2 regions of the Spirosoma rhododendri genome follow, and region 2 is predicted to be linked to the other one. Evidence: riboswitches for the same ligand, from Rfam matches in the RefSeq annotation. Region 2 holds a riboswitch; the other holds the start of a gene.
What was found. A riboswitch is a leader RNA that binds a small molecule or an ion and turns the genes downstream of it on or off. The one in region 2 is predicted to bind cobalamin.
Positions count from the first base shown of each region.

Region 1: it holds a riboswitch for cobalamin, as region 2 does, so the genes downstream of both, metE (5-methyltetrahydropteroyltriglutamate--homocysteine S-methyltransferase) here and HH216_RS15440 (hypothetical protein) in region 2, are expected to answer to the same signal.

Region 1 covers NZ_CP051677.1:4,945,851-4,951,724, forward strand. The annotation lists gene HH216_RS20570 (DUF3078 domain-containing protein) at 1-519, shown strand, start outside; gene HH216_RS20575 (hypothetical protein) at 516-827, opposite strand; gene HH216_RS20580 (acyl-CoA thioesterase) at 824-1,249, opposite strand; gene metE (5-methyltetrahydropteroyltriglutamate--homocysteine S-methyltransferase) at 1,336-3,663, opposite strand; cobalamin riboswitch at 3,832-4,034, opposite strand; gene HH216_RS20590 (FAD-dependent oxidoreductase) at 4,235-5,874, opposite strand, start outside.
Region 2 covers NZ_CP051677.1:3,707,459-3,713,332, forward strand. The annotation lists gene HH216_RS15435 (cobyrinate a,c-diamide synthase) at 1-982, opposite strand, end outside; cobalamin riboswitch at 1,153-1,337, opposite strand; cobalamin riboswitch at 1,385-1,590, shown strand; gene HH216_RS15440 (hypothetical protein) at 1,702-2,349, shown strand; gene HH216_RS15445 (TonB-dependent receptor plug domain-containing protein) at 2,505-3,452, shown strand; gene HH216_RS15450 (TonB-dependent receptor) at 3,524-4,732, shown strand; gene HH216_RS15455 (hypothetical protein) at 4,830-5,138, opposite strand; gene HH216_RS15460 (LytTR family transcriptional regulator DNA-binding domain-containing protein) at 5,432-5,874, shown strand, end outside.

The sequences.
Region 1 (5,874 bases), 1.2 Mb from region 2:
CTAACCCTTGCCCTCGGCGTTTCTTACAAACCAACGACCTGGTTTGCCATCCGGATGAGTCCGTTTGCTCCCCGCCTGACGTACATTGCCGATCAGAGCGTGCGCGTCCGGCAGGATTCGGCCGGCTTATACAGACCCGACCCCACGGCTACCGTTTACGGCGTGCCGCCCGGTCGGAATCTGCGGGGGCAGGTGCTGGCGTTTCAGCTACAGGCGGTGCTCAACCGCGACCTGACCGAAAACATTTCGCTCAATGCCCGCTACCAGTTTTTCTCCGAATACGCCCGGCTGAGCTACGCCGTTCACCGGCTCGACCTGACGTTTACCGCCAAAATCAACCGGTACATGAGTACGACGTTTAACCTGATTGGCCTCTACGACCGCGACTTCAGCAACCGGCTGCAACTTCAGCAGACACTGGCGCTAGGCCTGGTTTACAACGTCAGTACGTTCCTACCGGCGAAGAAAAAGAACGTCGATTCCAAAACCATTTACACCATTCAGCCCGGCCGGTTTTAGGTGGTCCGGCTTTCAATCCGGTCAATTAGCTGCTGAATGACCGTTTTTTGTGCTTTGGGCAACTGGACTGATGTAAACAGAAATACGTCTTTCAGGTACTGCCACTGCGCTGACGTCAGCAGGACCAGTTCGGTCTTAAAATCGACGGTTGGCGCATCGGTATTGTCACGGCTCACCGACAAGGTCGGTTTTACGGCTTCGATCAACTGTTTGCTCAGTTCACTACGAACGTATTGATCGAGCGTGTAGGCGGGAATCCGTCCGTCTGTGTCCGTTTTTTTAAGCGTGGTACTGGCTTTGCAGATCATGGTTCGGGTGAATCGGTCGGGTCCAGAATGCGGATGGGTTTCTTGTTTTCGTCCAGCGCGACAAACGTGAACGTGCCGTGAATGGCCGGGTGCCGCTCCATCGAGTACATCTCTTCGACGAAAATTTCGACGGCCACGCGGATGCTCGTATTGCCCACGTGCTCAACTCGCCCGATAAGTTCAATGATCGTTCCGGCCGGTATCGACTTGGTAAAATTGATCTTGTCGGACGACACTGTGACCATGCGTTTGCGCGAAAACCGAGTCGCGGCAATAAACGCGACCTCATCCATCAGTTGCAGGGCCGTACCGCCAAACAGGGTGTCGTAATGGTTAGTCGTACTCGGAAAAACGGCCTTGAACACGCGGGTTTCAGCCGCATCGATACGGTCCGCCAGCGTGGGAAATGTGAGTTGGGACATGAAATTGGGTTTGCGGTTTGTAGTTCGTGGTTTGTAGTTGCGATGCCCCGCCGGGACTGGCGCAACCACAAACCACGAACTACAAACTAGATAACTATTGATTCCCGCGCGGTTTGCGCGGCCTGCACCATGTTGCGCAGGGCTTCGGTGGTTTCGGGCCAATGGCGGGTTTTCAGGCCGCAGTCGGGGTTGACCCACAGGTTGCGGGCGGGCAGCACGTCGCCCGCTTTTTGCAGCAGGTCGATCATTTCGGCCGTCGTCGGGACGCGGGGACTATGAATGTCGTACACGCCCGGCCCGATCTCGTTGGGGTAGTTGAAGCGGGCGAAAGCATCGAGCAGTTCCATCTGCGAACGCGACGTTTCAATCGTAATCACGTCGGCGTCGAGGTCGGCGATGGACTGGATGATGTCGTTGAATTCGGCGTAGCACATGTGCGTGTGAATCTGCGTCCGGTCCTGTACGCCCGAGGCCGATACGCGGAACGCCCGCACCGCCCAGTCGAGGTAAGCCGCCCAGTTTTCCCGACGCAGGGGCAGGCCTTCCCGCAGGGCCGGTTCATCAATCTGAATCACCTGAATACCTGCTTTTTCCAGGTCGACCACCTCATCGCGCACCGCCAGCGCGATTTGCAGGCAGGTGTCGCGCCGGGGCTGATCGTCGCGCACGAATGACCATTGCAGGATCGTGACGGGGCCGGTGAGCATTCCTTTTACCGGCTTCGGCGTCAGCGACTGCGCGTACTGTGCCCAGCGCACCGTCATGGGTTCGGGGCGGTGTACATCGCCGTAAATGATCGGTGGTTTCACGCAACGGGACCCGTAGCTCTGTACCCAGCCGTTTTCGCTGAACGCAAAACCGTCGAGCAGTTCACCGAAATATTCGACCATGTCGTTGCGCTCGAATTCGCCGTGAACAAGTACGTCAAGGCCAATTTCTTCCTGCCAGCGAATAGCCTGTTCAGTTTCCTGCCGGATAAAATCGTCGTACTGCGCCAGCGTCTTCTCGCCTTTCTTCCACTTCGCCCGGTTGGCCCGCACGGCGTCCGTCTGCGGAAACGAACCGATTGTCGTCGTCGGGAACAGGGGCAATTGCAGATGCGCGTGCTGCTCCGCCTGCCGGTCTACGAACGACGCATTACGCTGTGCATCCTGCTCCGTCAGTTGGCGCACCCTGTTCTGCACCGCCGGTCGATTAATCAGCGCTGACTCTTTCCGGGCGGTGATGGCCTGCTGGTTTGCCGCCAGAACCGCATTCGCTGACGCATTGGCGGGGTCGTTGAACAGCGTCGTGAGCGTGGCCAGTTCGTCCAGTTTTTGCCGGGCGAAGGCCAGCCATTGCTTGATTTCGGGCGTCAGGCCCTGCTCGGCCGTTTCGTTAGCCAAATCGCAGGGAACGTGCAGCAGCGAACACGATGGTGCCAGCATAACCCGCTCACTACCAATAGCATTGACAACCCGCTGGATCGTCTGTCGCGACTTTTCCAGATCATTGATCCAGATATTCCGCCCGTTGATGACGCCTATTGAAAGCTGCGTCGACTTGCTGGCAAAATCAGTTTGGAGGATGTCGTCCAGTTGGCTTGGGCAGCGGACCAGATCGAGGTGCAGCGCGTCGACGGGCAGTTGCAGGGCCAGGTTCAGGTTGTCGCCGTAGCAGTCGAAATACGACGCCAGCAGGATGTTCAGGTCGGGGAATTGTCCGCGTAGCCGGGCGTAGGTTTTGGCGAACACCGCGCGTTGGGCATCGGTCAGGTCGAGCGACAGACCCGGTTCATCCAGTTGAATCCAAGTGGCACCCTGCGTTTGAAGGCGACTCAGTATCTGTTCGTAGACGGGCAGCAGCCGGTCGATCAGGTCCAGCCGGTCAAAGTCGACGTCTTTCTCTTTGCCCAGCAACAGATACGTCACGGGGCCAATCAGCACCGGTTTCGGCACCACGCCAAGCGTCTGCCGGGCTTCATCGAACTGGGTGAAGATGCGTTCCGACAGCAACGTAAACGACTGGTCTTTCGAGAATTCCGGAACGATGTAGTGGTAGTTTGTGTCGAACCACTTGGTCATCTCCATCGCTTTCAGGTCGAGGCCGTTCTGCTGATAACCCCGCGCCATGGCGAAGTACAGCGTCAGGTGGTCATCGTCCGGTTCGGCACTGTCGAGCAGCGGCTGGAAACGGGGTGGAATGGCCCCTACCGTCAGCGACAGGTCGAGCACCTGATCGTAGAACGAGAAGTCGTTGCAGGGAACGAGCGCGATGCCCGCCTGCTGTTGGGTCAGCCAGTTATCGGTGCGGATTTGCCGCCCGACGTCCTCTAGCTGCTGACACGTGATTTTGTTGGCCCAGAACTGTTCGCAGGCCCGTTTGAGTTCGCGGTGGCTACCAATTCGTGGATAGCCGAGATTGTGTGCGATCATAAAAATGGTTTGAAAAATGGTTGATCGCGTTCGATGCCGAACTCCATACGCCTACCCAACTCCAAACTCTATCGATACGACACACCACACCCGGCCCCGGTGATGGAGCGGAAAAATGAAACGGGAAAAAGTGGTCAATACGTGATAGAACCCAGGGCCGTGTGGGCGTAATCAGCAAGGCTAAGGGCAAGTCTCCTGGCTTGTGACGGTATTTGCCGTCCTTCTCATCCCCTGGTAACGGGGACAATGGACATCGAGGGCAAACCCTTTTCTGATGGTCACTGACAGTAGCAACGTCTGCTCGTGAATTTCACACGATTCCTTTTTAATCTCCTGAACCTCTCAGGAAAACCAATAGCCTGTTTGACGGAAAACAAAGAACGTTGGGGCAAAGCTAGTCGCATTGGCCGGACAATCACAACGATGACGCACCCGGCCCACCGTAAGCAGACTGGCCGCGCAGGTCATAGCCCGGTGTTGCCGCCTGACCCTCAAACGCTTATCCGACCAGATTTTTTCTGGCAAAACCGTCGGTCGACGAGATTTGCTGCCCCACTCGCTGATGACCGGACTAGGCAGGCCACTGCGTATCGATACCCTGCGAACGAATCAGTTGCTGAAAGTCGGCCAACAGGTTTTGCTTTTCGCGCACGGCACGGGGTGGCACCTTTCTATCGATGGCAAACGAAATCAACGCCCCAACCGCTTCGCCGATGCTCCACTCGACGGGGTGCAGTCGGTAACAGCCGTTGGTGATGTGTGTCGTACCGATATTTTTACAGGCGGGCAGCAGATTTTCCATTCGTTGCGGCAGTAAAGCCCCCAACGGTATCTGAAACGGCAACGACCCAAAGTCGATGTAGTTGTTGCCGCTGGTACTGGGGTGCAGGTCGATATGGTAGTAGCCGATACCAACACTGTCGGCGAAGGGCGCGGCTTTATTCCCGGTTTTCTGCCCCGTAATCAGCGCCCGGTTATCGGCTCCAACGTATTCTTCCAATACGCGGAAGACGGGTTTGATGCGCCGGGCTTCCCGGATGTACGGGTATTTGGCCAGCCCATCGGTGGTACCCATCACGTCGGGGCGGAGTCGAAGGCCGGGCCAGCCTTGCCCACCATCGGGGCGCGGCACTTTGGTTTGCAGCCAGTACAGTAACGACAGACTCAGCTGCTTTGCCCGGTCGACGTGTCGGGCGAATTCTTTCTCCGACGCACCAATTAGATTCCCCAGCGCGTAGTCGTTTTGTGGCCAGTTGACACTGCTGATGTCGCCCTTATAGAACCCCGACTCGAAATTCGCCCGACTGATGATGCGCCGGTAATTCCAGAGGTTTAGCGCATCGCCAGTTTTGGCACCCTCGGGCTGAAAGCCCAGCGTTTTGGGGTCCAGTGTTTTCGGGTTCGAGTACGACAGCGACAGCAGTTTTCCCGACCAGGCTGGTTTCAGCACGGGCGTGTGGTTACGCCAGAAATCGTACTCACGCGGCTTATCGATGATGTGATTTTCACCAGGAACATAGTCCATCGCGAAGCACATCGTGAACGCCTGCACATTTTTGGGGTCGGCCTGTTCGGGGGCGTGGAGTTCGCGGGTATCGGCACGGGATTCAGCCCCGGTCACAAACTCGGTTTTGGTCATCGGCAGCAGATCGCCGAGTTCGGTAGCGTCGACGAAGTACGGGGCCGTCAGCACAAGTTCGCGCCCGGTTTGGCGATTTCGGGCGGTTAAGGCACGCACCCGGTCGCCCTGCACGTCGGCCCCGCTGATTTTGTGGTCGAGCAACAGCGTCAGCTTACCCGCACTCAGATACGGAGCCAGCAGCTGTTGCAATACGATCAGCGATACACGCGGTTCGTGGCTGAGTCGCGACACGGCACCGTCACCCGGATTCAGGTACGGTTGCGCACGGGCCGTTTCGGTCAGCGGGTAATACTGCCGATAGAAGTCGCGGACGGCGTTCCGGTACTGTCGATACAGGCGGGTAGCCCCGTGAGTTTCAATCCACTGGTGTTCGTCGGGCGGAACGCCCTGCTGCGTCAGTTGCCCGCCAATCCAGTCTGTTTCTTCGGTCATCACAACCGTTTTCCCGGTACGCAGGGCACTCAGCGCAGCCGCGCAACCACCCACACCTCCGCCCGCAATAACCACGTCTGCCGTATAACCAGTGGCCGTAGCACGGCGCGTTGTGTCATGCTTTGTGGCAGAAAACG
Region 2 (5,874 bases):
GGCAGTAGTCGTGGATACTGGTACGCATGGATTCGTTCGCGCTCAGTTGCTGCGCGTGCAATTCGGGGTAACCGCCGGGCAGGTACAGAAAATCCGTGTCGGGTAAAACCGAATCGTGCAGAGGGCTGAAAAACGTGACGGTGCCGAACTCCGCCAGCCGGTCGAGGTTTTGTTTGTACGTGAACAGAAAGGCTTCGTCCCGTGCTACGCTGATTCGGCGCGTCTGCCGTTCCGATACCGACGTAGTTGCTGGTGCCACCACCGGTGCAGCGGTCTGCGTGACGGTCAGCAGCCGGTCGAGGTCGACGGTTTTGGGTAGTTCGTCGGCGATGGCCTGAATGATCTGTTCGTAATCCGTTTCGGACGACAGGTGCAGCCCCAGATGCCGCGAGGGAATGGCAAAGCGCGGGTTGTTGGGCAAATAGCCCAGCGGTTCTACACCCACATCGGCGCAGGCGTCGGCCAGAAACCGGTAGTGCGATTCAGACCCAACGTTGTTGAAAATAGCCCCGACCAACCGGATACCCGCGTAAAAATTCTTGAATCCGTAGAGCAGCGGGGCCACCGAATACGCCATCGCCTTCGCGTTGACAACCAGCACGACGGGTATGTCCAGTAACTCCGCCACGGCCGCGCTACTGCCCTGCATCCGATCCGACCCGTCGAATAACCCCATCACCCCCTCCGTAATCGCGACGTCAGTCTCCTGCACGTATCGCCCATACGAAGCCCGTACGTGCTCCGGCGACGCCATGAATAAATCGAGATTGATGCTGGGCGGCAGTCCGTTGGGCGGCACTCCGTTGGGTCGACCGGCCGCCGTGCTGTGGTGCTGCGTGTCGATGTAGTCGGGGCCGCACTTGAACGGCTGCACCTGCAATCCCCGGTTTGCCAGCGCCCGCAACAGCCCCAGCGTGAGGGTCGTCTTGCCGGAACCGCTGGACGGTGCCGCGACAAGGAACTGAGAAAAGCGTTCAGCCATGCGTAACGTGGGTTGAGTCGTGAGCAGACCAACGGCCGAACCGGTATTTCTGTGCGCTGGCAGTATGGAGAAGAGGGGGTTGGTAGGCAGGCCTATACTGCCGTTCTTGCTGATACCATACCGGTAAGTCAGCACGCACCAAACCCGACCTAGCTTCAAACCGCGGAAGCGTTGTCGTCTCGAAACAGGCAGGTCTCCTGACTTGAACCATCGCTGCCGTCCTTCCCGAATCGACGGGTTAGTGGACGCTTGTGAGCAGCGACTTGATGCGTTCGTACAGTTGCGCGACAGTTCGGGCTTATCCCGATTCCCTTTTCACCACCTATAGGGTGGCACCTGTTTCGGTTGGAAGAAATGACGTCGAAACGTTAATCGATACCAAAGGTAACGCGAAAAGCCCCTACTTTTGCAGCTGTTAGCTGGTGCCCTTCCGTTGCGGAGGGCTTAAAAGGGAATCCGTCGCCCCGCCGATGCGGAGTTAATCGGAGCAGTTCCCGCTGCTGTATAGTTCACAAATCAGGCATTGACAATACGCCACTGTTCCGGACGGAATGGGAAGGCGTCGGTGCTGAACGAGCCAGAAGACCTGCCGCGAACATCATAACCGGGTTGCTTTCGGGACCAAAAGCGGCAGGAAAGTCAACGGATGCGCCGATGCGGCAGCGTCCGGGCTTTTTTCGTGCGCACTTCCCAACGGTCAGCCCCAATCCGTTGCGCACATGGTCAATCCGTTACTCCTCGATTCGTTACTGCTGGGGGTTCAGCACTCCTTCGAACCCGATCACATGGCTGCCGTGTCGGTACTGGCGTCGGAGAAAGAAAAATCAGGCCGTCGGCATCTATGGCGGGTCATCTGGCGGTCGTCGCATTGGGCGCTGGGGCATTCGTTCACGCTCATTCTGTTTGCCTGCTTCATTCTGTTACTCAAATCGGCCCTGTCTCTCAACATCGCCGAGCAGGTTGAACTGGCGGTTGGGCCGCTGATGATCTGGCTGGGCGTCGTCGCGATCCGGCGCAATTACGTACAGACCCACGAACGCGCCCATCCGCACAATCCACCGGCCACGACGTTCAGCCGGTCGTTCTGGGTTGGGATGGTGCATGGATTGGCCGGGACAGGTGGAGCCTGCACCGTCGCGCTGACCCTGGCTGCCCGCGACGCAGCAACCGCCGTCTGGATTATCATCCTGCAAAGCGCGGGGATCATCGTCGCCATGACGCTGTACGGTTGCCTGCTGGCTTTTTCACTGACAAAAGTGGTCGACCGCTGGCGCACGGCGGTGCGGGTTATCAACTACGCCGTCGGTATTTTCTCCATCGGCATCGGGCTTCTCACGCTGTGGGAAGTGGCCCAATCGTATCGGTAGGCCCGTTTTACTTCTCTTTCTGTCATCCCGACGACAGGAGGGATCTTCGGTAGCAGACGACTCTCCTACTCTTACCCGGAGATTCCTCCTGTCGTCGGGATGACAAAAACCGAACGGATTCAACAGCAATCATCTATCAATTAAATACAACCTACGTGACGAATTTTTTCCGTCGATGCGACCGTTTGGGTGCGCCTGTTTCTTCATCATCGGCTATATCGGTTCGCGTCGGCTCGACGCTGGTAACCCTGTCGTTGCTGACCGTGTCAGCCTATGGCCAAACGCCCGATTCACTCCGCAATCGTGACCTCACGGAGGTCGTTGTAACGGCGACCCGCTCCGATAGTCGGCGCGAGCTGGTGCCGCAGCAAATCAACGTACTAACCCGCCACGACATCGCCCAGACGCAGGCGTTCGACGTGACCGATCTGGTCAAGAAGCTGGCGGCTGTCAACGTCATTCAGTATCCCAGCTTGTCGTCGGGCGTGGGTATTCGGGGGTTCCGGCCGCAGTTTTCGGGGCTAAACCAACGTACGCTGCTGCTCATCGACGGCCGTCCGGCGGGGGCAACCAACCTCTCGACTATCGGCCTGAACAACGTCGAGCGGGTGGAAGTGCTGAAAGGTCCTGCGTCGGCGCTGTACGGATCGCAGGCGATGGGGGGTGTTATCAACGTCATTACCCGGCGGTCGCGCGGGCCGATTCGCGGAAACGCCTTTGCCGAATACGGGTCGTTTCAGACTTATCAGGCGGGCGGCAACGTCGGTGGCAACCTGACCAGACGACTCGATTTCGACCTGTCGGCCAGCTATTTCAAACGGGCGCAGGACTATAAACTGGGCAGCGGCAATTTCTTCCGGGACAAACTGAACGGCGATCAGGCGGTAAAGAATTATACCAACAAGCCATCGGAAACGGTGGACGACCGTAAAGACGACGGCCTGACCCGCCCCAACACAAAGCTGTCCTATTACTCGGGTTCGCTACGGCTGGGGTATCAGCTAGGTGCCAACTGGCGCGTCGATGTGCGGGGGAGAAGTTCATCGCGAAAGACGTCGAATCGCCGGGTGACATTACGTACGGTACCACGCAGTCGAGCCTGAAAGATGCCGATCGGCAGGCGGCTGAAGTTGCGCTGAGCGGCCAACTGGGGGCGCACAAACCGGTGTTGCGTGTGTTTGCATCGGGCGAAAATAGCTTTTTCAAAACGACCAACGTATCTGGCAAACCTGTTACACCTTATCAGTCGTCGACGACCGAAAACCGCTGGCAGGGGATTCAACTGAAAGACAACTGGCAGATCGGTCGGCACTCGCTGACCATTGGCTATGACTATCTGGATGCCAGTACGAGCAGCCGCGCCTGGACCGACGCGACCACCGAACGGGCACCAACCTCGCCCAACTACGCGATCCGTTCGTCGGCGTTCTACGCGCAGGGGCAACTGCGATTCAGCAACGATCGGCTGATTCTGCAACCGGGCATACGCTACGACAACATTACGTTCGACGTGAAGGAAACCCCGCTGCTGACGACTTACAAAGGCGGTAAATCGACCACGCCGTTCGTTAGCCCCAGCCTGGGCGCGGTGGTTCGCGTAGCACCTGATCTGCGATTGACGGGTACCGTGGGTCGCGCGTTCGTAACGCCCGATGCGTTCAACGTAGCGGGCTATTCGGAAGTGCGTACCTCGGCGGGGCGCATCACGATCACGACCGGTAACCCGGATATTCGCAACGAAAATAGCGTCAGCTACGACGCCGGGCTGCACTACAGCCGCCCCACGAGCGGGTTCAGCGCGGGCGTAACCTACTTCCACACGACCGTAAACGACCGGATTGCGCGCATTATCACGCAGGTAAACGAGCGGCAGACCAACGGCGATGTTATCGTGGCGCGGGCTACTTACGTCAACGCGGCCGATTCGCAGATCAGCGGGATCGAGTCGGAAGCGGGATATGATTTTGGCGCACTGGCAGCTTATCGGTATTCGCTGAAATTGTTCGCCAACGCCACCAACATGATTCGGTACAGCGAAACCGTGGTTGGTACCGACGGAGCCGTGACGGAACGCGACATCATGAACGTCGCGAAAGCCAACGTCAATGCCGGACTGGATTACGATTCGTTTAAGGGTTTCCGGGCGCGGCTGCTGGGCCGGTACGTCGGTCACCGCAAAGACACGGATTTCACCGACGCAGCCAACCCCGAAATCGAATACCCGGTCTATCTGGTGCTTGACGCCAGCGCGTCGTATACGCTGGCGCGGCAGCATACGCTGAGCCTGCAAGTGACGAACCTGACCGACGAAAACTACTACGAAAAGCGGGGCTACAACCTGCCCGGACGCTCGTTCTTCGTCCGGTATAACTTCGCGTTCTAGCCGCACTAACGCCACTAAACACCAAAGCCGCTATTGGACAGACCAATAGCGGCTTTGGCGTTTATCTGCCTGGTGGCCAAGCTATACGTCCCGGTGGTTAACGCTGCGAACCGGTTTTTTTCGTGGCTGGTCGTTTGGGGGCCGGTTCGTTGGTTGTGGAGCGGGCACCACGGGTTGGCTGGCTGGTAGCACCCGATGCTGGTGTGCCCATGTCGGGCGAAGACCGGGTCTGGTTGGTAGCACTTACCGACGGTGGCGCTGGCGCTGGTCGTGGATCTTTCCGGGTCGTCGTCTTTTGCTTGTTCTGGCGATCAGACCGTGTGCTACCCGATACATTGGCCTGGGCATAGCTGCTGGTGCCGATGGCTACTGTCAGGAGAGCCGCTATTAATAAGGTGCGAGTCATGCTTGTGCGGGGTTATTTTAAGTTGAGTACTATGTTCTGGTGTCAACGGTCTGTTTTTTAGCAGGGTTAACCGCTTTTTGAAATCGTGAGGGAATGGTCCGGTCGTGATATGCAGAAAGTGAGGTTGTATTGGTGTAGTATGGTGACAAATAACGTATTATGCTGGGTAATCAATCCGTGCAAAGCGTTTCACTTGGTCAGCCGAACCTATCAACTGGTACCGGGTTTATCTCCTACCAGCGTATATAACATACTGGATGTGGCGAATTGTGCCGCAGCTAACAAATGGACAGATGAGTGCCATCAAATACGCCCTTCAGCAACCTGAATCTATCGCCTACTGCACCGGTGCCAACAACTATTGCTGGATTCATTTTCGGTCCGGGGAGAAAGAGTTAGTATCCAAACCGATTAGTTACCTTGAGCGCAAACTGACGGCCTTCGTCCGGGTGCATAAAACGGTTCTGCTTAATCCAAGCTTTGTTGACCAGCTGGTGCCGCCCGCCACCCGGAAAAAGACGGGTCAGGTTCGGATCGATACGGGCGAAGCGTTTCCGGTCAGTCGGCGTCGCTGGGCACAGGTTGTTCTGACGCTGACGGGACAGGAAACACCGTCGTCTCCGGCGAACGATATCACAGTCGGGTCGGGTCAGGCTGTGGCAACCGTAAAACCGGCTGACGTTAATTCACTCGGCCGGACAATTGTGGTTGTGACGGAGCAGCCTCAAACCGCCTG